Regions from separate parts of the Phyllobacterium sp. P5_D12 genome, predicted to be linked through region 2. Evidence: riboswitches for the same ligand, from Rfam matches in the RefSeq annotation. Region 2 holds a riboswitch; each other region holds the start of a gene.
What was found. Region 2 has a riboswitch for cobalamin ahead of ACXJ5O_RS04555 (aromatic ring-hydroxylating oxygenase subunit alpha). Riboswitches for the same ligand answer to the same signal wherever they lie in the genome.
Positions count from the first base shown of each region.

Region 1: linked by a shared signal. The riboswitch ahead of bluB (5,6-dimethylbenzimidazole synthase) and the one ahead of ACXJ5O_RS04555 (aromatic ring-hydroxylating oxygenase subunit alpha) in region 2 are both predicted to bind cobalamin.
Region 3: linked by a shared signal. The riboswitch ahead of nrdH (glutaredoxin-like protein NrdH) and the one ahead of ACXJ5O_RS04555 (aromatic ring-hydroxylating oxygenase subunit alpha) in region 2 are both predicted to bind cobalamin.

Region 1 covers NZ_JBFUMG010000292.1:726-5,489, reverse strand. The annotation lists partial or broken gene ACXJ5O_RS17450 (methylenetetrahydrofolate reductase) at 1-516, opposite strand, end outside; gene ACXJ5O_RS17445 (ArsR/SmtB family transcription factor) at 516-1,523, opposite strand; gene ACXJ5O_RS17440 (DUF2293 domain-containing protein) at 1,649-1,966, shown strand; gene bluB (5,6-dimethylbenzimidazole synthase) at 1,899-2,651, opposite strand; cobalamin riboswitch at 2,699-2,875, opposite strand; gene ACXJ5O_RS17430 (MOSC domain-containing protein) at 2,902-3,510, opposite strand; gene ettA (energy-dependent translational throttle protein EttA) at 3,628-4,764, opposite strand, start outside.
Region 2 covers NZ_JBFUMG010000034.1:376-10,564, reverse strand. The annotation lists gene ACXJ5O_RS04595 (carbohydrate ABC transporter permease) at 1-664, shown strand, start outside; gene ACXJ5O_RS04590 (ABC transporter ATP-binding protein) at 671-1,768, shown strand; gene ACXJ5O_RS04585 (mandelate racemase/muconate lactonizing enzyme family protein) at 1,773-2,885, shown strand; gene ACXJ5O_RS04580 (L-rhamnose mutarotase) at 2,890-3,219, shown strand; gene ACXJ5O_RS04575 (Gfo/Idh/MocA family protein) at 3,231-4,304, shown strand; gene ACXJ5O_RS04570 (MaoC/PaaZ C-terminal domain-containing protein) at 4,305-4,760, shown strand; gene ACXJ5O_RS04565 (SDR family oxidoreductase) at 4,778-5,512, shown strand; gene ACXJ5O_RS04560 (L-fuconate dehydratase) at 5,535-6,812, shown strand; cobalamin riboswitch at 6,893-7,095, shown strand; gene ACXJ5O_RS04555 (aromatic ring-hydroxylating oxygenase subunit alpha) at 7,216-8,457, shown strand; gene ACXJ5O_RS04550 (2Fe-2S iron-sulfur cluster-binding protein) at 8,457-9,548, shown strand; partial or broken gene ACXJ5O_RS04545 (NAD(P)/FAD-dependent oxidoreductase) at 9,545-10,189, opposite strand, start outside.
Region 3 covers NZ_JBFUMG010000143.1:101-8,723, forward strand. The annotation lists partial or broken gene ACXJ5O_RS11745 (hypothetical protein) at 1-91, shown strand, start outside; gene ACXJ5O_RS11750 (TerC family protein) at 117-1,691, shown strand; cobalamin riboswitch at 1,746-1,969, shown strand; gene nrdH (glutaredoxin-like protein NrdH) at 2,219-2,440, shown strand; partial or broken gene nrdI (class Ib ribonucleoside-diphosphate reductase assembly flavoprotein NrdI) at 2,445-2,860, shown strand; gene nrdE (class 1b ribonucleoside-diphosphate reductase subunit alpha) at 2,830-4,986, shown strand; gene nrdF (class 1b ribonucleoside-diphosphate reductase subunit beta) at 5,003-5,992, shown strand; gene ACXJ5O_RS11775 (response regulator) at 6,167-6,823, shown strand; gene ACXJ5O_RS11780 (ATP-binding protein) at 6,820-8,196, shown strand; gene ACXJ5O_RS11785 (MtnX-like HAD-IB family phosphatase) at 8,298-8,623, shown strand, end outside.

The DNA of each region.
Region 1 (4,764 bases), on a different contig from region 2:
CTTGCGCTTCAGCATGTCGATATCCGTGGCAAAATCTGGACTTTCTGGATGCTTTTCCGGATACGCGGAGACGGAGATGTCGAAGTCCGCGAAGGCTTTGAGCCCAGCAACCAGCTCGGCGCCGTTCTCATAGCCACCTGGAGTTGGTTTGTAGTGCGCACCAACGCCGCCGGCCGGATCGCCGCGCAACGCCACAAAGCGCTTGACGCCCATGGCCGCAAACTCGCGCACAACCGTATCCACCTCTTCCTTAGTCGCATCGACGCAGGTCAGATGGGCGGCGGCATTGACGTCGGTTTCAGTCAAAATCCGCTTGATTGTACGGGCAGTACGTTCCCGGGTGGTGCCGCCGGCACCGTAAGTCACCGATACGAATTCAGGATTGAGCGGCGCAAGGCGCGTCACCGTTTCCCAAAGCCGTTCTTCCATGACTTCCGTCTTCGGCGGGAAAAACTCAAATGAAACACGGATATTTGACCCAATATCCGAACGGCGGGACTGGCGGAAAAAACTCATTATACGCTCTCCGTTATGCGGGAGGTTGAATCGGGATCGGCGATCAGCAAGCGCGGGTCGCGTGCCAGCCACAATTTGACGGTCAGTTTGTCATCGCCCTTCGGTTCTAGATCGCGGCTCTCTTCGAGCATCAATCCAGCCTCGGTCAGCCAGTCACGCATCTGCCCGTCATTGAACCCAAGACGCACATGCGCATGATTGTCGCGCAGGAACTCAAGCTCATGCGGGGCAAAATCGACGATCAACATTCGCCCGCCTGCCCGCAACGCGCGCGCCGCTTCGCGGATTGCTTCCGCCGGATTATCGAGAAAGTGCAGGACCTGGTGAATCGTCACGAAATCGAAAGACTCCCGATCGACCGGGAGCGAGTAGACGTCGCCATGGCGAACCTGTGCGTTGGTAATCCCGTCGCGGTCGAGATTTGAACGGGCAATAGTCAGCATGTCGCGATTAATGTCGATGCCGACACCGCGCACATAAAGCGGCGCAAAAAGCTCCAGAAGGCGGCCTGTGCCAGTCCCAACGTCGAGCATGGCCTGGAAGGGCTTGCGACCGACAATTTTGATCAGTGCGTCTTCTACAGCGCCATCCGGAACATGCAATGAACGGATCGCGTCCCAGCTGGTGGCATTGGCGCTGAAATAGGCAGCTGCACGCTCACGACGCTGCAGCTTCACCGAGGAAAGGCGTTCAAGATCACGCTCCAACAGCGTATCGGCGTTGTCCAGACGATCCAGAAGAGAGCGGGCGATGTCGCCGACGATCAGCGATTCTGCCAAACGGAAATAAGCCCAGGAACCTTCCTGATAACGGTTGATGAGGCTTGCTTCAAACAGGAGCTTGAGGTGGCGTGACACACGTGGCTGTGACTGACCGAGAATAGTCGTAAGGTCCGAAACTGTCAGGTCGCCGCGCGACAAGAGCGCCAGAATACGCAAACGGCTTGGCTCGGCCGCTGCTTTCAGCGTATCGACCATCAGATCAAGATTGAGATTACGCTTGTCCATTATTCACCTCAAAAGACATAAAGATATGTTTATGTGAGAAATCAAATTTTGGCAAGTTGTTTTTGCCGTTGACGACAAATTTTGCCGCGTTTGAAATACGACCAAGAATCACGCAAGGAACCTGCATGAGCACAGGAACAAACCGCCAGCGCGCGATCAACAAGGCGCTGACGCTGCTTCTCCCGGCGGTGCCCTATTCGGATTCGGAGCCGATAAGGGCTGCTGCTGGCGCGCCGCACATGCGGTCATTGCCCCCTCCCATTGCGGTGTGGCTTGCTGCCGTGGCGCATGTCCGCCACCAGCACACGGACTATGACGCCCTGCGCGATGAAGGGTATGACAAGGAGAGTGCGCGATTCTTCGTGCTAGATGCCATCAATCGGAAGTTGACGGAGTGGCGGGCGACGCGTCTGCTGGACCCTGATGAGGAAGATCCGAGCTGATACTGATCGTGTCCTGCCATTGATCTTGGAAAATCAGGTCCTCCAGAGGTAATCTTTTGGCCCAGCCACGGCTTTGCAGTTCCGGCATGTCGTAGAGTTCATCAACATAACCGATACAGAGGTAGGCTATGATCTCGGCATGCTCCGGAATGCTGAGGATACGGCGCATATCCTGATCGTGGTAAATGCTGACCCAGCCGACACCGATGCCCTCGGCCCGAGCCGCGAGCCAAAGATTTTGCACAGCGCAGACGGTACTGTAGAGATCCATCTGGTGATTATGCGTGCGCCCAAGCACCACCTTGCCGCCGCGCGTGCGGTCGCAGGTGATGCACAGGTTGATCGGTGCCTTGAGAATGCCTTCGAGCTTCAGCGAAGCATAAAGCGCTTGCCGTTCGTCGCTGAACAGCAACTTCGCTTCCTCGTTGGCGCGGGTGAAGGCGCGATGTATCTCCACCTTTCGCGCTTCGTCCCGAATGACAATAAAGTTCCACGGCTGCATGAATCCGACCGACGGCGCGTGGTGCGCAGCGTCCAGAAGACGCATCAGGATGTCGTCGGGCACCGGTTTCGGGAGAAACTGGTCGCGCACATCGCGCCTCGTATAGATGGCTTTATAGACCGCTGYGCGTTCATCATCGGAAAAGCGATCGGCGGTGACCGGACGATACGAAACATTCTGCATTGTTTGCTCCCAACAACGCTTGGAAACTCTCCCCGCCGTCCGCGCGGTTTGAGCTATGAGGTCCGGCCGGTCTTCTGACTGAGGTTCGTCTGAACCGCGCGCCTTCCGGTATATCCGTGGCATCTGCGCGGCCCATCCCCTTTACAGCGTTGGGCACGTGCCGGAGTCACACCGGCTTCCCGATTCTCCCGCAAAAAGCAGGCACCGGACCTTCAGTCCATTCGCCATAGAAAATCCCTCGGCGCAACCCTCAGACCTGATAAATCCATTGCTCAGGAATCCGCACATCGACTTTTTCACCGGCGCGAATGGTGCCCGGTTTCTCGACCCACGCGACAATGCCACGCAAGCGCTTCGAGACCCGGACGAAATCGAGCGCTGTCGTCGTGTGATCTTCTGTGTCTGCATGTTCGCCGATGGAGCGCCCCGCTACCTTGCAGGGGGCATTCTGCCCGTCCACCCTCAAAGTGACGCCTCCCTCGAAGAACATCAGCGTCCGTGGCGGCAGCATCGAAAGCGCCGGAATACCGTCAATGACCATGTTGCCGCCGATCCATTCAGCCTTCAGATCAGACAATCCCATGCCAGCAGCGACATCCGCCAGTTCGTCCGATGCGAGAATGGAAAGCTGGCGCTCGTTGCGCATTTCCGTGCCGCGCGGATACCAGGGCTCACGGCCGCCGGACTTGCGCGTTGGACCAGCATGAAAATCGCCAACGATCCCGTCGAATGTGAGATCAAGAGAAGCTGCAGGCGTCGTGACAAAGTCGCCTGCGAGAGCTTCGAACAACCCACTTACCCGCCCGCTAAGCTTGCGTGAAGGGAATATCTCGGTTCTGGTTTCAAACAGGTCAGTCATTGCGCCACTCCATGAGACTTCCCGGATACTAGAAAATCAGGCCACGAAAACCAGCAAATAAGCCTGATGGGTTCGTCAAAAATGGTGATGGGAGAACGTCTCCGCCTCCCATTACCGTTATCGAGTTAGCGGCTTGTAGCTCGGACGCTTTGGATTGACGCTATCGGGACCAAGGCGGCGGATCTTGTCGTTCTCGTAGTCCTCGAAATTGCCTTCGAACCATTCCACATGGCTGTCGCCWTCGAATGCGAGAATATGCGTCGCCAGCCGGTCCAGGAACATGCGATCATGGCTGATGATCACGGCGCAGCCTGCATATTTTTCCAGCGCGTCCTCAAGCGCCGCCAGCGTTTCGGTGTCGAGATCGTTGGTAGGCTCATCGAGCAGAAGAACATTGCCACCAGCCTGCAGCATCTTGGCGAGATGCACGCGGTTGCGCTGACCGCCGGAGAGATTGCCGACCTTTTGCTGCTGATCGCCGCCCTTGAAGTTGAACGCCGAGACATAGGCACGTGAGTTCATCTCGTGCTTGCCGAGCTTGATGATTYCATTGCCGCCCGAAATTTCTTCCCAGACGTTCTTATCAGCCTTCAAATGATCGCGGCTCTGATCGACATAGCCAAGATGCACTGTTTCACCGATGCGGATGGATCCAGAATCCGGTTTTTCCTGGCCGGTGATCATCTTGAACAGGGTGGTTTTGMCTGCACCGTTGGGGCCGATAATGCCGACAATGCCGCCGGGCGGCAGCTTGAATGTAAGGTTTTCGATGAGCAGTCGATCCCCGAAGGATTTCGTGAGACCTTCCGCTTCAATCACCACCTGACCAAGGCGCTCGCCTGCCGGAATGAGAATCTGTGCGTCGCCTGGCCGCTGATCGTTGGCCGCATCCACCAAGGCGTCATAGGCCTTGATACGCGCCTTGGACTTGGCCTGACGCGCCTTGGGGCTCGCCGAAATCCATTCGCGCTCGCGCTCCAATGCTTTCTGGCGCGAGTCGTCTTCGCGGCCTTCCTGCTGCATGCGCTTGGCCTTGGCACCGAGATAGGCCGAATAGTTGCCTTCATAAGGAATACCGCGACCACGATCGAGTTCGAGAATCCACCCGGTAACATTGTCGAGGAAGTAGCGATCGTGGGTGATCAGCAGTACCGAACCCTTGTATTCGCGCAGGTGCTTTTCCAGCCACGCCGTGGTTTCCGCATCCAGATGGTTGGTTGGCTCGTCGAGGAGCAGAAGGTCCGGCTGCGACAG
Region 2 (10,189 bases):
TGGCGGTGCAGGGCAGGGCGGCATTCCGGTGTGGGAATATTTCCGCAATTCCCTGATCATTTCAATCACCTCGACAATCATTGCGCTGATCATCGGCATGGCGGGTGGATATGCTTTTGCCCGCTACAAGTTCAAGGGAAAATCGGGTGTGTTCCTCGGCTTCATGCTGACGCGCGCTGTCCCAGGTATCGCACTGTCGCTACCGCTGTTCATGATCTTCGCCCGCGTCGGCATCATCGACACGCATTTCGCAATGATCCTCATCTACGTGGCGCTGAACGTGCCATTCACGATCTGGCTGATTGACGGTTTCTTCCGGCAGGTGCCGAAGGATCTGGCGGAAGCCGCACAGATCGACGGCTGCACACGCTGGCAGGCTTTCTGGCAGGTGGAATTTCCATTGGCGGGACCCGGTATCGCTTCGGCAGGCATATTCGCTTTCCTCACCTCTTGGAATGAATATGCGCTGGCATCGCAAATCACCCGGTCGGTGAATTCGAAGACGCTGCCGGTCGGCCTTCTCGACTATACGTCGGAGTTCACCATTGACTGGCGTGGTATGTGCGCGCTTGCGGTGGTGATGATCATCCCGGCGCTTACTTTAACGTTCATCATTCAGAAGCATCTCGTATCCGGACTGACGTTCGGCGCGGTGAAAGGTTAACTTGTTATGGCTCCGGTAACACTCAAAAAGCTCGTCAAGAGTTATGGCAATGTCGATGTGGTCCATGGCATCGATCTTGAGGTCAAGGACCGCGAATTCATTGCGCTGGTTGGCCCCTCCGGCTGCGGAAAATCCACGACACTGCGCATGATCGCCGGGCTCGAGGACATCAGTGGCGGCGTCGTTGAAATCGGCGGCAAGCCGGTGAACGACCTGCCGCCGCGTGCGCGCAACATTTCGATGGTCTTTCAGTCCTACGCGCTCTACCCGCATATGACAGTACGCGAGAACATGGGCTTCTCGCTCAAGATCGGCAAAGTCGCGCAAGCCGAGATCGATACACGGGTCAATGAAGCTGCGGCAATCCTCGATCTCGACAAATATATGGACCGCCGTCCGTCCCAACTTTCCGGCGGTCAGCGCCAGCGCGTGGCCATGGGCCGGGCGATCGTGCGCAAGCCGGACGTATTCCTGTTCGACGAACCTCTCTCCAACCTCGATGCAAAATTGCGCACGCAGGTGCGTACCGAGATCAAGCGTCTGCATGCGAGGGTGCAGGCGACGATGATCTATGTGACGCATGATCAGGTTGAAGCGATGACGCTGTCCGATCGCATCGTCATCATGCGCGATGGACATATCGAGCAGGTCGGCACACCCGAGGAAGTGTTCAAACGGCCGGCCACGCGGTTCGTTGCCGGGTTTATCGGCTCTCCGCCGATGAATCTCAACGAGGCAACAGTGGATAACGGAAAGTTGGTTTTTGCCGGCGGCCAGACTCTGCCGCTGCCGGCCGAGTTCCGCAGCAAGGTCTTGGCTGGCGATAAAGTGATCTTCGGCCTGCGCCCCGATGACATTTACCCGACCGGGCATGGCATCAATTCCGGCGAAGCGACAGACGTGCACGAAATGGAGCTGCCGGTTTCGATCACGGAGCCGCTCGGCAATGAGACGCTGCTCTTCATCACCATGGCAGGGCGAGAATGGGTGTCGCGCATGCTCAATCCTCGCACCATCGGCGCCGGTGAAATGGTAAAATTCAGTTTCGACCTGTCGCAGGCACATCTGTTCTCGCCTGAGACCGGCAAAACGCTGCGGGGATAGTGCTATGGCCAAGATCGAAAAAGTTGAATTGCGCATGGTGGACCTGCCGCCGAAGGTGCTGCGCACCGACGCGATCCAGAGCTTTGTCAGCCAGGAAACACCGATCGTTACGATCACCGACAGCGATGGCGCGGTGGGGACAGGCTACAGCTATACGATTGGCACCGGCGGTTCATCCGTCATGCGGCTGCTGTCCGATCACCTGGCGCCGCGTCTCCTCGGCAAGGATGCCGACCAGATCGAGGCAATCTGGCGCGATCTAGAATTCGCGACTCATGCGACGACTATCGGTGCGATCACGGCCATTGCTCTCGCGGCCGTCGATGTCGCGCTCTGGGATTTGCGCGCGAAGAAGCAGGGCCTGCCGCTATGGAAACTGGCAGGTGGCGCGAAGGATCGCTGCCCTCTTTATACCACCGAGGGTGGCTGGCTTCATATCGAGAAGCAGGCGCTTGTCGACGACGCGCTGCAGGCGCAAGCCAAGGGCTTTAAGGGCGCCAAGGTCAAGATCGGCCGCCCGCATGGCTCCGAGGATCTGGATCGGCTGTCAGCGGTTCGCGATGCCGTTGGCGCCGGGTTTGAGATCATGACCGACGCCAATCAGGGCTTTTCCCTCGATGAGGCCATTCGCCGCTCGCAGGTGCTGCGCGACATTGATCTTGCCTGGTTTGAAGAGCCGCTGCCGGCCGACGACATAGACGGTCACGTGCGGCTTTCGTCGTCAACACAAACGCCGATTGCCGTTGGCGAGTCGCTCTATTCGATCCGGCATTTCCGCGAATACATGCAGAAACGCGCCTGCTCCATCGTGCAGGTCGATGTTGGCCGCATTGGCGGCATCACGCCTTGGCTGAAAGTGGCACACACGGCAGAGGCGTTCGACATGCCGGTCTGTCCGCATTTCCTGATGGAGCTGCATGTAAGCCTGACCTGCGCAGTGCAGAACGGCAAATATGTCGAGTATATTCCGCAGCTGGATGACCTTACGCACACACAGATGCGTATCGAGAATGGCTACGCGATCGCACCGTCAGAGCCGGGGATTGGCATCGACTGGGATTGGGATGCGGTGAAAGGTCGAAGCGTCGACGAATTCACAACCGAGATACGGAGCTAGCACCATGCAACGTATGGGGATGATGATCAGGCTGAACGCCGACAAGGTCGCTGAGTACAAGCGCCTGCATGCCGCGGTGTGGCCGGAAATCCTCGAGTTGATCTCGAGCTGCAACATCCGCAACTATACGATTTTCCTGCGCGAACCGGAGAACATCCTGTTCGGAACATGGGAATATCATGGGACCGACTTCAAAGCCGATATGGAAAAAATGGCTGCCAATCCGAAGAACAAGGAATGGTGGGCTGTGTGCATGCCCTGTCAGGTGCCGCTCGACTCCCGGGCCGAAGGCGAGTGGTGGGCGATGATGGAAGAAGTATTCCATCTCGATTGAAGGACCGCATAATGAGTTTTGACCCCGCAACTTTGCAGCAAAGCTGGCCGCTTCCGGCGAAGCCACGCCCGACCGTGACCTTCGGCGCGGGCAGCATCGTCGGCGATGCGCACTATCCAGCTTACAGGAAAGGCGGGTTTCCGATCGCCGGGCTGTTCGACCCGGATCAGGCGAAGGCAAAAAAGCTGGCCAATGAATGGGGCGTTACAGCGTATGGCTCAGTCGATGAGGCTGCCGCAGTGGAAAACGCGATCTTTGATCTCGCTACACCACCTTCACGTCATGCCGATATACTGAAGGCCCTGCCGGAGGGTTCCTTTGCGTTGCTTCAGAAACCGATGGGCAGCGATCTTGTGGAAGCTTCCGAAATCCTTCGCATCTGCCGCGAGCGCAATATCACCGCAGCGGTCAATTTCCAGTTGCGTTTCGCTCCGATGATGCTCGCACTTAAGGACGCGATCCGGCAAGGCTGGCTGGGTGAAGTGATCGATTTCGATGCATGGCTCGCCTTGGATACGCCATGGTCTCTGTGGCCGTTCTTGAACGGCTTGCCGCGTGTCGAGATCGCCATGCACTCGATTCACTATATCGACCTGATCCGGCAGATCCTTGGTAACCCGCTTGGTGTCCACGCCAAGACACTGGGCCATCCCAACCACAAGGTAGCGCAGACTCGAACGAGTGCCATTCTCGACTACGGCAACAAGGTGCGTTGCTCGCTGTCGGTCAATCACGACCACAAATTCGGGCGCAAATTCCAGGCCTGCGAGTTTCGCATCTGCGGCACCGAAGGCGCGGCCTATGTAAAGCTCGGGGTCAATCTCGATTATCCGCGGGGTGAGCCGGACGAATTGATGATCTATCCGAAGGGCGGATCCGACTGGATCAACGTCCCCTTGCAAGGCGCATGGTTTCCAGACGCATTTGTCGGGCGCATGGCCAACCTCCAGCGCTACGCCAGCGGCGAGGACCAGGAACTTGTCAGTTCCGTCGAGGATGCGTGGCATACAATGGCGCTGGTCGAAGCGGCCTATCAATCCAGTGCGACGCCAGCTACCCCGCTCGCACAGAAGCCGGAGGCCTGAATGTCCGAACAAGCCATCTATTTCGAGGACTATGAACTCGGCCATGTGCGGGTCACAACCGGTCGCACTATTACCGAGACTGATTTCGTGGTCCACGCCGGCCATACGGGCGATTTCTTCCCGCATCACATGGACGCTGAATTTGCGAAGACCACCCCCTTTGGTCAGCGCGTTGCCCATGGCACGATGATCTTTTCAATCGGCGTTGGGCTGACCGCAAGCCTGATCAATCCGGTGGCGTTTTCCTATGGCTATGATCGCCTGCGCTTTGTCCGGCCGGTTTTCATTGGCGATACGATCCGCACACGCGTAACAATCAGCGCCAAGGATGATGACCCGAAGCGGTCCGGCAGCGGACGCGTCGTCGAGCGCTGCGAGGTCATCAATCAACGTGACGAGGTCGTGCTTGCCGCCGACCATATTCTCATAGCCGAGCGCAAGAGCAAGGCGACATAAGCGATTGGAGATTTGCAATGACTGGTAAACTTGAAGGCAAGCGGGTTTTGATCACAGCCGCAGGGCAGGGCATTGGCCGCGCCTCGGTGCTTGCGTTCGCCCGCGAAGGTGCAATCGTGCACGCGACGGATATCAACCAGCAACTGCTGGATGCGCTGCCGAAAGAGGCGGGGATCAAGCCGCGCAAGCTCGACGTGCTGAAGACGGACGAAGTCAATCAGGTGATCGGCGAACTTGGTGCGATCGACGTGCTGTTCAATTGCGCCGGGTTCGTCCACGGCGGTTCCATTCTCGAAATGCCGGACGCAGACCTGGACTTCGCGCTGGACCTCAATGTCCGCGCCATGATCCGAACGATCAGGGCTGTTCTGCCGGGTATGATCGAGCGCAAGGATGGCGCGATCGTCAATATGTCGTCTGTCGCCAGCAGCGTTAAGGGTGTCCCGAACCGTTTTGCCTATGGCGTGACCAAAGCGGCTGTCCTGGGTCTCACCAAGGCGGTGGCCGCCGACTATATTACACAGGGCATTCGCTGCAACGCCATCTGCCCGGGTACGGTCGAAAGCCCGTCGCTCGAACAGCGCATGCGTACCGGCGGTGACTATGATGCGACACGCGCCGCCTTCATCGCGCGCCAGCCGATGGGCCGTCTTGGCTTGCCGGAAGAGATCGCTGACCTTGCCGTCTATCTCGCCGGCGCGACATACACCACGGGTCAAGCTTACAACATCGATGGTGGCTGGACCGTATAGAGGTCTCCACAGGAGTAATATTATGACCCGCATTACCGATCTTCGCGTTTTCGATATCCGGTTTCCCACGTCGCAAAGCCTCGATGGATCGGATGCGATGAACCCGGATCCGGACTATTCGGCCGCCTACGTCGTCCTCGACACAGATGCGGATGGACTTGCCGGCCATGGCCTGACCTTCACCATCGGGCGCGGCAACGAAATCGTCTGTATGGCGATCGAGGCGCTGAAGCACCTTGTCATTGGTCTTGAACTCGACTGGGTGAAGGAAAATCCGGGTCGCTTCTGGCATTTCGTCACAGGCGACAGCCAGCTTCGCTGGATCGGACCGGACAAAGGCGCGATGCACCTCGCAACCGGTGCGGTCGTCAATGCCGTGTGGGATCTTCTGGCAAAGGAAGCCGGGAAACCGGTCTGGCAATTTGTCGGCGAAATGACTCCGGAAGAGATCGTCAGTATTGTCGATTTCCGCTATCTGACCGATGTACTGACACGGGATGAGGCACTTGAAATTCTGCGCAAGGCGGAGAAGGGCAAGCAGGAGCGGATCGCTGATCTGAAAGCGACAGGTTATCCTTGCTATACAACCTCGGCGGGCTGGCTTGGCTATTCCGATGACAAGCTGCGTCGCCTTTGCCAGGAGGCTATCGACGCAGGTTTCAATCACATCAAGATGAAAGTCGGTCGCGATCTCGACGATGATATCCGGCGTCTGACCATTGCCCGCGAGGTGATCGGCGATGACCGCATCCTCATGATCGATGCCAATCAGGTGTGGGAGGTCAACGAGGCTATCGACTGGATAAACAGGCTCGCCTTCGTCAAACCGTTCTTCATCGAGGAGCCAACGAGCCCGGACGATGTGGCAGGTCATCGAAAGATCCGGCAAGCCATCAGCCCGGTGAAGGTTGCGACAGGCGAGATGTGCCAGAACCGCATCATGTTCAAGCAGTTCATCGCCGAGGGCGCGATCGACGTGGTGCAGATCGATTCTTGCCGCATGGGCGGGCTCAACGAGGTGCTGGCTGTGCTGCTGATCGCGGCGAAATATAATCTGCCGGTCTGGCCGCATGCAGGCGGCGTGGGCCTTTGCGAATATGTGCAGCACCTGTCGATGATCGATTATGTCGCGGTGTCAGGCACAAAGGCGGGCAGAGTCATCGAATATGTCGATCATCTGCATGAACATTTCGTCGACCCGTGCAATATCCAGAATGCCGCCTATATGCCGCCGGTCCTGCCGGGCTTCTCAATCGAGATGAAGCCGGAATCGATCAAACAGTATTTGTACAGAGCTTAAACTTAGGGGGTATTTCTTCCGTGTCGTCTTGCGTAAATGCGATGTCGTTTCCGCGCCTATTCTTTTGTTCTGCCGAGTGCTCTTATCGAGACACTTGAGGTGCCGCTTTCTAGGGGAAGCGGAGAATTGGGAAGCCGGTCAAAAAACCCGGCGCTGCCCCCGCAACGGTAGTGGAGTGGAAAACGCGGCAAAACAGCCACTGGGAGTGCACCCCGGGAAGGCGTCGCGAAGCCAGACAAGGCAACTCCAGAGCCCGGAAACCAGCCTCGAGTGACAAAACCGACTGATCGCGGTGGGCGATCAAGGAGCATGCTTTTGTGCGGTCAACATCCGTTGGCCGTATGGACGTTCTTCTCCGTCACCACCAGTCAGTTCTTTGCAGCTTTTAGGGCGAGGACACGACATGGACATTCGTAACGAACTGCTCCGGAATCTCAGGAACCGGAAACCGGGCTACGGACTTGAACAGGCATTCTATTCCGATCCGGACTATTACCGTCTCGACATCGAGAATATCTTCTATCGCGATTGGCTATTCATCGGCCATGATTGCGAGGTGGCCAAGCCGGGCAACTACTTCACGGCTCAGGTTGGCGACTATCCGGTCGTCATCGTCCGCGACCGCCAAAAACAGATCCGCGCTTTCCACAATTCCTGCCGCCATCGCGGCTCGCGCGTTTGCGCCGCCGAAAGGGGCACCGCGGCGAAGCTCGTCTGCCCCTACCATCAGTGGACCTATGAACTGGACGGCCGCTTGCTGTTCGCCCGCCAGATGAGCGATGATTTCGACGCCAGCCAGCACAGCCTGAAAACGGTGCATTGCGAAAGTGTCGGCGGCTACATCTTCATTTGCCTCGCGCCCGTCGCTCCGGATTTCGGCCCGACACGCGCCCTGCTCGAACCCTATCTCGCGCCGCATCGCCTGACCGAGACCAAGGTGGCATTCCAGAGTTCGATTGTCGAAAAAGGCAACTGGAAGCTCGTCTGGGAAAACAATCGCGAATGCTACCACTGCGTCGCCAACCACCCGGAACTGTGCAAGACCTTCCCCGAAGCGCCAAGCGCTACCGGAATTCAGGGCTCCAAGGAGGATCCCGAAATGGTCGCGCATTGGGAAAAGTGTGAAGCAGTCGGCCTTCCAAGTGTGTTCCGTATCGCAGAAGACGGTCAGTATCGTGCCACACGCGTGCCTCTGCTTAGTGGTGCCGAGAGCTACACGATCAGCGGCAAGCGCGCAGTCGGCAGGCAACTCAGTGATGATATCAACGCACAGCAGATCGGTTCGCTACTGCTCTATCATTACCCGACCACGTGGAACCATGTTCTCGGCGACCAGGCGATTTCTTTCCGCGTGCTTCCGCTCGGACCGAACGAGACCGAGGTCACGACGAAGTGGCTCGTCCACAAGGACGCAGTCGAAGGCGTCGACTACAATCTCGAAGAACTGACCCATGTCTGGCTCGAGACCAATAATCAGGACCGCCGTATCGTTGAAGAGAATGCATTCGGTATCCGCTCGCCTGCCTATGAACCGGGTCCATACTCGGTCGAACACGAAGGTGGCGTGCTGCAATTCCTCGAATGGTACAGCAATTCCATGGAAACAAGGCTTTCCGACGAAACCAAGCTCAGCAAGGTAGCATGATGAATATGACGCTTCCTCAGACCTATCCACACCTCGATCAGATGCAGCCATGGAATGATCGGCTGCATCTTCTGGAGTGCCTGTCGGTCATCGAGGAAGCGCCCAATGTGAAGACTTTCACGTTCAAATCGGACAATCAAAACTGGTTTCGCTATGAGCCCGGCCAGTTCATGACGTTCGAGTTGCCGGTGCAACCGGAAGCCGTCTTGCGCACATTTACATTGTCATCCAGCCCATCGCGGCCATTCACTATTGCCGTGACGGCGAAAGCCCAGGATGGCAGTATAGGTGCGCGGTGGATGCTAGACCATCTGACGCCGGGTGCACGGTTGAAGGCATTCGGGCCGCTTGGCGATTTCTCCATGCGCAAACATCCCGGCGGGAAGTATCTGTTCATCTCGGCGGGTTCTGGCATCACGCCGATGATGTCGATGACGCGCTGGATGCACGATTGCGCCCCGCAAAGCGACATCAATTTCGTCACCTGCGCACGCCGGCCGAGCGACATTATTTTCCGCAGGGAGCTTGAATATCTGACCAGCTGCATGCCGAACCTGAAGCTTGCCTTCCTTATAAAGGAACACGAGATGGGGCAGGTGTGGACCGGTATTCGCGGCCGTTTTGAAGAGGCAAGGTTGCCGTTGCTTTCGCCGGACTTCAAGGACAGGACGATCTTCTGTTGCGGGCCTGAGACCTTCATGCGGGATGTGCGCACCATGCTCGAAGCATCCGGCTTCGACATGACGCATTACCACCAGGAGAGTTTCGGACCGGCCGCCGAACCGGTGCTGCCGATGATGGACGCGATATCGACAGAGGCCGTTGAGAGATCCGCGATGGTCAGTTTTTCCATGTCGGGCATGGAAGTGGCATGTGCGCCGGGCGAAACGATCCTGAAGGCCGCGCGCGGTGCCGGGATACGCATTGCGGCGGCGTGTGAATCGGGGCTCTGTGGCACCTGCAAGGTTATGAAAATTTCCGGCGAGGTCGACATGGACCACAATGGCGGTATTCTCGACGATGAGATCGACGAGGGCTATGTGCTCGCGTGCTGTTCCAAGCCACTCGGCAATGTTGAAATTGAGGCCTAGGCCGCAAGCAATGATTTAAGTTTCACGTCCACCGTAGCGAGCTGGCTCGAGTCCGGTCTCGCGCCGCGGGCAATCAACATCTCGGCCAGCCTTATGTCCTTCGCTACCGAATTGCCCGGGCCAATGCCGCTTGCCGCGACAAGACGCCCATCGGCAGCAAGGTGGAAAAGAATGAAGGCGCCGTCACCGAGGTCGCGGCGGATCGTTTGCGTACCCTCGTCCGCGAGGCCAGCGACCTGCAGACCGAGTTCATACTGATCCGACCAGAACCAGGGTACCGATTGGTGCGGCTCCTGTGCACCGAGCATATTGCGCGCAGCCAGCGCGCCTTGCTCCTGGGCATTGCGCCATGCTTCGAGCCGCACCCGACGCCCGCCGTAGACAGCGAGCGGGAAGATACAACAGTCGCCAGCCGCATAAATATCCGGATCGCTGGTCTGCAACCAGTCGTTGACCACAACACCGTTGCCGGTTTCGAGGCCTGACGCTTCGGCCAGCGCGGTCACCGGCGTCGCGCCAATTCCGATGATGGCGAGGTCCGCCACGATGACGTTTCCTGTCGAAAGCGTGATCGCAACGTTTTCGGCATTGTCAGCGAAGGAGACAATTCCGGTATCGCATAGAATGGTCACGCCTTCGCC
Region 3 (8,623 bases), on a different contig from region 2:
TGTGCAGCGTCAGCAAAAAGTTCCTGTGATTTCCCCATCCCGTTATTTTGCCTGCGCCGCAGCGTCAATCGCTGACGCCGCTGCACGCTGAATCTATTTAAGGACCCGACAGCCCGATGGACTGGACACTGGACTGGATTGCCGACCCCAACGCCTGGATTGGTCTTGCCACGCTTGTCGTGCTGGAGATCGTGCTCGGCATCGACAATCTCGTTTTCATAGCGATCCTCGCCGACAAACTGCCTCCGCATCAACGCAACCGTGCGCGGCTTGTCGGCTTGTCGCTGGCTCTGGTCATGCGGCTTCTGCTGCTTGCCTCCATTTCATGGGTAGTCACACTGACGCGACCTCTGTTCAGCGTCGCTGGGCTGGATTTTGCCGGACGCGATATCATCCTTATCCTCGGCGGCATCTTCCTGCTGTTCAAGGGCACTATGGAACTGCACGAGCGGCTGGAAGGCCATATGTCGGCCAAGGAAACCAATGTAGCCCATGCGGTGTTCTGGCAGGTCATTGCCCAGATCGTTGTGCTCGATGCCGTTTTCTCGCTCGACAGTGTCATCACAGCCGTGGGCATGGTGAAATATCTCGAGGTCATGATGATCGCGGTCGTCATTGCCGTAGGTGTGATGATGCTCGCATCCAGGCCGCTCATGACGTTCGTCAACAAGCATCCGACTGTCGTCATTCTCTGCCTCGGGTTTCTGATGATGATCGGTTTCAGTCTGATCGTCGAAGGCTTCGGTTTCCACATCCCGAAGGGCTACCTCTACGCCGCCATCGGCTTCTCTGTGCTTGTCGAGGCTGCCAACCAGGTCGGACGTCACAACCGCGAAAAGCGTATCACGACCATGGATCTGCGCGATCGCACCGCAGGCGCGGTCCTGCGGCTGCTCGGCGGCGGCCGTAACGGAGATGCCGCGCATTCCGATACGCTCGATGTGATTGCAGAACAAAGTGCAGCAGGCGATGTCTTCCATCCGGAAGAAAAGGAAATGATCCGCGGTGTACTTGATCTGGTCGAGCGCCCGGTCCGTTCGATCATGTCGCCGCGCAATGAAGTGGAATGGCTGGATCTCGACGAGACCAACGAAGAGCTGCTCGCCGAAATTCGCACCCTCGCCCACAGCCGTGTTGTACTTGCCCGCGGCCGCGTCGATGAATTCGTCGGCGTTGCGCTCACCAAGGACCTGCTTTTCGCCATTCTCGATGGCGGCAAGATCGATTGGGAAAAGGTCACCCGCCAGCCGCTTATCTTCCATGAAAACGCCAATGTGCTTCGCGTCATGGAACAGTTGCGGGGTTCATCGGTACAGATGGGCGTGATCCTCGATGAGCACGGCTCGTTCGAAGGGGTGGTCACACCAACAGATATCCTCGAAGCCATCGCCGGTGAGTTCCCTGAAGAAGGCGAGGAAAGCCCGATCCTTCAACGTTCGGAAGACGGTAGCATGGTGGTTGACGCCTATATCGACATTCGCCGTCTTGGCGGGCTTATCGATCGTGATCTGGTCGATGAGGGTGACCGCTATACGACGCTCGCCGGCTATATTTTATGGAACCTCGGTCATATACCAGCCGAAGGTGAGAAGCTCACCGTCGACGATCTCGAATATGAGATTGTCGAGATGGATGGCCGCAATATCGGCAAGGTACGAATTTCCCCGACGCAAACGGCAGCGTTCATCTAAACCAGCATTTTTCCACTGAAAAACATATTCGTTGACGCCATTTTAACCTCGTATACCATATCTAGTGTTCGAGGTTCTTTTGATTCGCTTCCAGGATCGAAAGCTAAGACGGGAATACGGTGCGTTGAACCTGACGGTTTGGCAAAGCCGGAGCTGCCCCCGCAACTGTATGCGGCGAGCATTCGTTCGATAACGCCACTGAAATGCACCATTTCGGGAAGGCAGAGCGAGTGCGACGACCCGCAAGCCAGGAGACCTGCCTCGGTCGAAACGAGTCCACCGGCGGGGTGCCGGGAAGGTCGCGACCATATGGCGGAATATATCCGGCATGCCGCTTCCCCTGAACCTCTCCAATTAGTCAACCACGGGGTGAAACCATGTTCAGGCTTTTGAATATATTGAAGCGCGAGTAGTCGGACGGCGGAAGCCCTCTGAAGCATCAGCAAGTATCCCCTTTCCGATCGATATTAACGGGCAATGGCTGTCGTCCGGCCACCCTTTCTATGTCTGAAAACAACAAGGAAATCATGCACATCACCGTTTACAGCAAACCCGCCTGCGTCCAGTGCACAGCGACGACCCGGGCCCTTGATCGTCAGGGCATGGAATATGATGTCGTCGACGTGTCGGCGGACATGGCAGCATTCGAACTGGTTCAGAGCCTCGGTTACCGTCAGGTGCCAGTGGTGATCGCCGGTGAAACTCACTGGGCCGGCTTTCGCCCCGACATGATCAGCGCGCTCGTATAGGCCTGTGGGCGGAATCATCTATTTCTCGAGCCAGTCGGGAAACACCCATCGCTTTGTCAGCAAGCTCGGTCTGCCCTCGACGCAGATTCCTGTCAGCCCCAAGTGCGGTGAGTGCGTGACCCGGGAACCATTTGTCCTGATCGTTCCGACCTATTCGGGAGACGGCGGCAAGGGGGCGGTGCCCAAACAAGTGATCCGTTTTCTTAATATTGTCGAGAACCGTTCGAACCTTCGCGGTGTCATCGCCGCGGGCAACAGCAACTTCGGTGCGACCTTCGGGATCGCAGGCAACATCATCTCTGCAAAATGCCAGGTACCCTATCTCTACAGGTCGAGCTTCTGGGTACCGAGGACGATGTCAACAATGTCAGACACGGATTGGAACGATTTTGGACACGCTCACACTCGACTATGCTTTGAAGGGTGCTGCCGAAACAACGCTGGACTACCATGCGCTGAACGCGATGCTGAACCTCTATGACGAGGATGGAAAAATTCAGCTCGACAAGGACAGGCTGGCGGCAAAACAGTATTTTCTGCAACATGTGAACCAGAACACTGTCTTCTTCCATAATTTGCGGGAGAAGCTCGATTATCTGGTGACCGAGGGATATTATGAGCGTGAGGTGCTGGACCAGTATTCGTTCAACTTCGTCCGCGATCTCGTCGACCATGCCTATGCCAGGAAGTTTCGTTTCCCGACTTTCCTCGGCGCTTTCAAATATTACACCAGCTATACGCTGAAGACGTTCGACGGGAAGCGCTATCTTGAGCGCTACGAAGACCGCGTCTGCATGGTGGCCTTGGCATTGGCGCAGGGCAGTGAACAACTTGCCCGGGATATGGTCGATGAGATTATCTCCGGCCGCTTCCAGCCGGCAACGCCCACCTTTCTCAACGCAGGAAAGAAGCAGCGTGGCGAGCTCGTATCTTGCTTCCTGCTTAGGGTCGAGGACAATATGGAATCGATCGCAAGAGGCATCAATTCRGCCTTGCAGCTGTCAAAACGCGGTGGCGGCGTTGCCTTGTCCCTTACAAATATTCGCGAGGCAGGTGCGCCGATCAAGCAGATCGAAAACCAGTCTTCCGGCATTATCCCAGTGATGAAGCTTCTGGAAGACAGTTTCTCCTATGCCAACCAGCTCGGCGCACGGCAGGGCGCAGGCGCCGTTTATCTCAACGCGCACCATCCCGACATCATGCGCTTCCTCGACACCAAGCGCGAGAACGCTGACGAGAAGATCCGCATCAAGACGCTGTCGCTCGGCGTGGTGGTTCCAGACATTACCTTCGAACTGGCGAAGAACAATGAGGACATGTACCTGTTCTCGCCCTACGATGTGGAGCGGGTCTACGGGGCGAGCTTCACTGAAATCTCGGTCACGGAAAAATACCGGGAAATGGTCGCGGACAGCCGCATCCGCAAGAAAAAGATTAAGGCGCGGGAGTTCTTCCAGGTGCTGGCGGAAATCCAGTTCGAGAGCGGCTATCCCTACATCATGTTCGAGGACACGGTGAACCGCACAAACCCGATTGCCGGACGTATCACCATGAGCAATCTCTGCTCGGAAATCCTGCAGGTGAGCGAGGCCAGCGAATATAATGATGATCTTTCCTACAAACATATGGGCAAGGATATTTCCTGCAATCTTGGCTCGCTGAACATCGCCGCCACGATGGATTCGGCCGATTTCGGCAAGACGATTGAAACGTCGATAAGGGCGCTGACCGCCGTTTCGGACATGAGCCATATCGCGTCTCTCCCATCGATCGAAAAGGGTAACGATGACAGCCATGCGATCGGGCTCGGACAGATGAACTTGCACGGCTATCTCGCCCGCGAACGCATCTATTATGGCTCTGAAGAAGGTGTGGATTTCACCAACATCTATTTCTACACCGTGACCTATCATGCAATCCGCGCATCGAACCGCATCGCCGCCGAGCGGGGCACCAGCTTCAAAGGCTTCGAAAATTCGAAATACGCTTCCGGTAAATATTTCGACAAGTATACCGGGCAGGAATGGCTGCCCGCGACCGGGCGGGTGCGTGAACTCTTCGAGACCGCAGGCATACACATCCCCACAAAGGAAGACTGGCTGGCATTGAAGGAAGCCGTGATGGCGTCCGGTCTCTATAACCAGAACCTGCAGGCAGTACCGCCGACAGGGTCCATCTCCTACATCAACCATTCGACGTCTTCGATCCACCCTATCGTTTCCAAGATCGAGATCCGCAAGGAAGGCAAGATCGGCAGGGTCTACTATCCTGCCTCGTTCATGACCAATGACAATCTCGACTACTACCAGGACGCCTACGAGATCGGACCGGAAAAGATCATCGACACCTATGCAGCAGCGACCCAGCATGTGGACCAGGGTCTTTCCCTGACTCTGTTCTTCCGCGATACCGCCACGACCCGCGACATCAATCGGGCTCAGATTTATGCCTGGAAGAAGGGCATCAAGACCATTTACTACATCCGCCTTCGGCAGATGGCGTTGTCCGGCACGGAAGTGCAGGGCTGCGTATCCTGCGCACTTTGACATTCTGGGGAACGAAATGAACATTCAGGTAAAGACCAAGGCCCCAAAGGCTTCTGCATCGGTGCGCGCGATCAACTGGAACCGCATCGACGACGACAAGGATCTTGAGGTCTGGAACAGGCTGACGGGAAATTTCTGGCTACCGGAGAAGGTGCCGCTGTCGAATGACATCCCCTCTTGGGCAGCGCTCAAGCCGGAAGAGCAGCAGCTGACCATTCGCGTCTTTACCGGATTGACGCTGCTCGACACAATCCAGACCAGCATCGGCGCGCCGAAGCTGATGGAGGATTCAATCACGCCGCACGAGGAGGCAGTCTATTCCAACATCTCCTTCATGGAGGCGGTGCACGCCCGCTCCTATTCATTGATCTTCTCGACATTGTGCTCGACCTCCGATGTCGACGACGCCTATCGCTGGTCGGAGGAAAACGAACATCTGCAGAAGAAATCGACGCTCATTCTCGAGCAATACCGCAATCCCGATCCCCTGAAACGCAAGATCGCCAGCGTTTTCCTTGAAAGCTTTCTGTTCTATTCCGGTTTCTACCTCCCGATGTTCTGGTCGAGCCGGGCAAAGCTCACAAATACAGCCGACATGATCCGCCTGATCATCCGCGACGAGGCTGTCCATGGGTACTATATCGGCTACAAATTCCAGCGTGGGCTGGAGCGCTTGAGCGACGAGCGCCAGCAAGCGATGAAAGAGTTCGCCTTCGAATTGCTGCTTGAGCTTTATGATAATGAGGCGAAATATACCGAAGCGCTCTATGATGGCGTCGGCCTGACAGAGGATGTAAAAAAGTTCCTGCACTACAACGCCAACAAGGCATTGATGAACCTCGGTTACGAAGCACTTTTCCCAGCTGAAGCCTGCAAGGTCAATCCGGCGATCTTGTCGGCGTTGTCGCCCAATGCCGACGAAAACCATGACTTCTTCTCGGGTTCCGGCTCGTCCTACGTCATCGGTAAAGCTATCGCAACCGAAGACGAGGACTGGGATTTCTAGGAAGAATGCGGGATCCGAGCCGCCGATTGTTCGGCGGCTCGGATCGGCTTTTTTCAGCCAGCCAATGTGCTGCCTGCAAAAAGCCGAGATGTTATCTCTAATTCGCATCTTTCGGGGTTCGAGCCAGCAAGCGATGCTGAGCGTGACCTGATATCCTCGGAAGGTTCGATACCAATGCGCCTGTTACTGATCGAAGATGACGTGATCCTTGGATCGTCGTTGAAGAAAGCGCTGGAGAAACACGCCTATGGCGTGGATTGGATGCAGGATGGGGAATCCGGGCTTGCCGCGCTTGAGGACCTGATCTTCAGCGTCGTCGTACTCGATGTCAATTTGCCGAAGCTCGACGGAATCAATGTGCTGAGAGCGGCGCGGCAAAAAAAGAACATGGTTCCGATCCTGCTGCTGACCGCGCGGGATACTCCGCTACAGAAGGTTGAAGGCCTTGATAGCGGCGCTGACGATTATCTCGTCAAGCCCTTTGATCTTGATGAGCTGCTGGCACGGCTTAGAGCGCTGATAAGGAGGCGGGACGGACGTTCGGATGTGGTCCTGAAGTGCGGAGATGTTGAAGTCGATCCTGCCGCCATGGTGGTGCGCAGCACATCGGGGCAAGTCGCGATGACGGCCAAGGAGTTTCAGATGCTCAAGCTCCTCATGGAACGCGCCGGCAAGTACGTTACAAAAAGCGATATCGAATACGCGCTCTACAGTGCTGAAAGCGCTGTGGAGAGCAATACGACGGAAGTCGTGATCTACAATCTGCGGAAGAAGCTTGGCAGCGACTTCATCAAGTCGATCCGCGGCGTGGGATACATGGTCGAGCAATGATCAGATCGACGCTGACGCGCAAACTGTTTTTCAGGATTGCGCCAACTATTTTGATTACCATCGCCCTGATCGGGGCGTTCGCCTTCCGCAGCGCCACACGCGAAATCAACAATATCTATGACGCACAATTGATCAACGACGCGAATGTTCTTTGGACGCTGCTGGAACGCCAGGTTGAAAAGCCTGGCATTCATAAATCCAAGCAGGTCAACGATATTGATCTGGCAATGGGCAACCAGCTGGCAATGAACGAGGATGCGGATGACTATGCCGACGCCCATATGTTCCGTGCCTGGAAGGACGGGGAGATTGAGGTTTTCTCGAGCACCGCATTCCCGAAGACGGTTCCCGAGCAGCGAGCGGGATTTACGAACGTGAATTACGGCGGCGAAGACTGGCGTGTGTACGCCCTGCCAATTCCGCAAACGACAATTACCGTGGAAGTCGGAGAAAAGCTTGCCCTTCGCAAATCGCTTGTGTCAAATATTCTCCTGAACCTGTCTTTTCCATTGCTGGTCCTCTTCCCGCTCATCGCAGTCTTGATCTGGTTCGGGATCAGGAGCGGGCTCAGCGCGATGCACGGATTGGTGCGGCAAATTCGCAGTCGTTCCCCGGATGACTTGTCTGTCATTGCCGTCGATACGTTGCCGAGGGACCTTTCTCCCCTCGGCAGATCGATTAATCAGCTTCTAGACAAGCTTGACCGCTCATTGACGGCGGAGAGGCGTTTCGCCGATCACGCTGCCCATCAACTGCGAACTCCTCAGACATCTCTCAAGTTATTGCTTCAAATGCTGGCGAATGCCGAGAGCGAGCAGGAACGCAAGGCCATCATCGGCGACCTCGTGGCGAGCAATGAAAAGGCGATGCACCTGATCGAGCAACTGCTTCGCGCCGCCCGTGTCAGCCATCAGCCGATGCTATTGAAAAGCGTTTCATTGTATAACACCGTGGCTTCGGTCATAGGCGAGTTCGGCAACATCATTCATCTCAAGAAACTTGAAGTGTCGCTGCATGGCGATGAAGATGCGCAGGTCAATGCGGATGAGCCTCTCCTTCGCCTGATGATTGCCAACCTTGTAGACAATGCAATCAAATACTCCCCCGTCGGCGGAACCATCGAGGCATCGATCACACCCAAGAACGAGTCTTGGCTGCTATCCATCAGCGACAGCGGGCCCGGAATAGCGGCGCAACATCGCGAAGCCGTGTTTCGGCGCTTCTACCGGATAGATACGCCACATGCCGAGGGATCGGGATTGGGATTGGCGATCGTTGCCGACATAATTGACCGTTTCTCCGCCACTATCGCATTGAACGCTGCAGGATCAGGCAGAGGTTTGAGCGTAGACGTGCTGATGCCGAGAGCATAATGCGCGTCTTCTTGCGATTTCAGTTTCATTTCATTTTGGCATAATTCTGCACTCAGGCACGGCTGATAGAACCCCTGCACGATTGTGCAAGGAGTTTTTGAATGCACGTGTATTGCGATTTCGATGGAACGATTTCGGTCGAGGATGCGACCGATTTTGTGCTCTCAAACTTGGCTGATCCCGCATGGGAAGCCATCGAACAAGAATGGCTGGACGGCGAGATCGGTTCTGCCGAATGCATGCGCCGCCAGGTCGCCCTGATCCGCGCCAAGCAACATGAACTCGATGATGTGCTTGAAGATGTCGTTATTGACCCGACGTTTCCGGCCTTCGCAGATTTCTGCAGCCGTCACGCTATGCCGCTTACGATCGTGAGTGACGGCGTCGATTATTTCATCAAACAAATTCTCGTGCGCACCAACCTCAG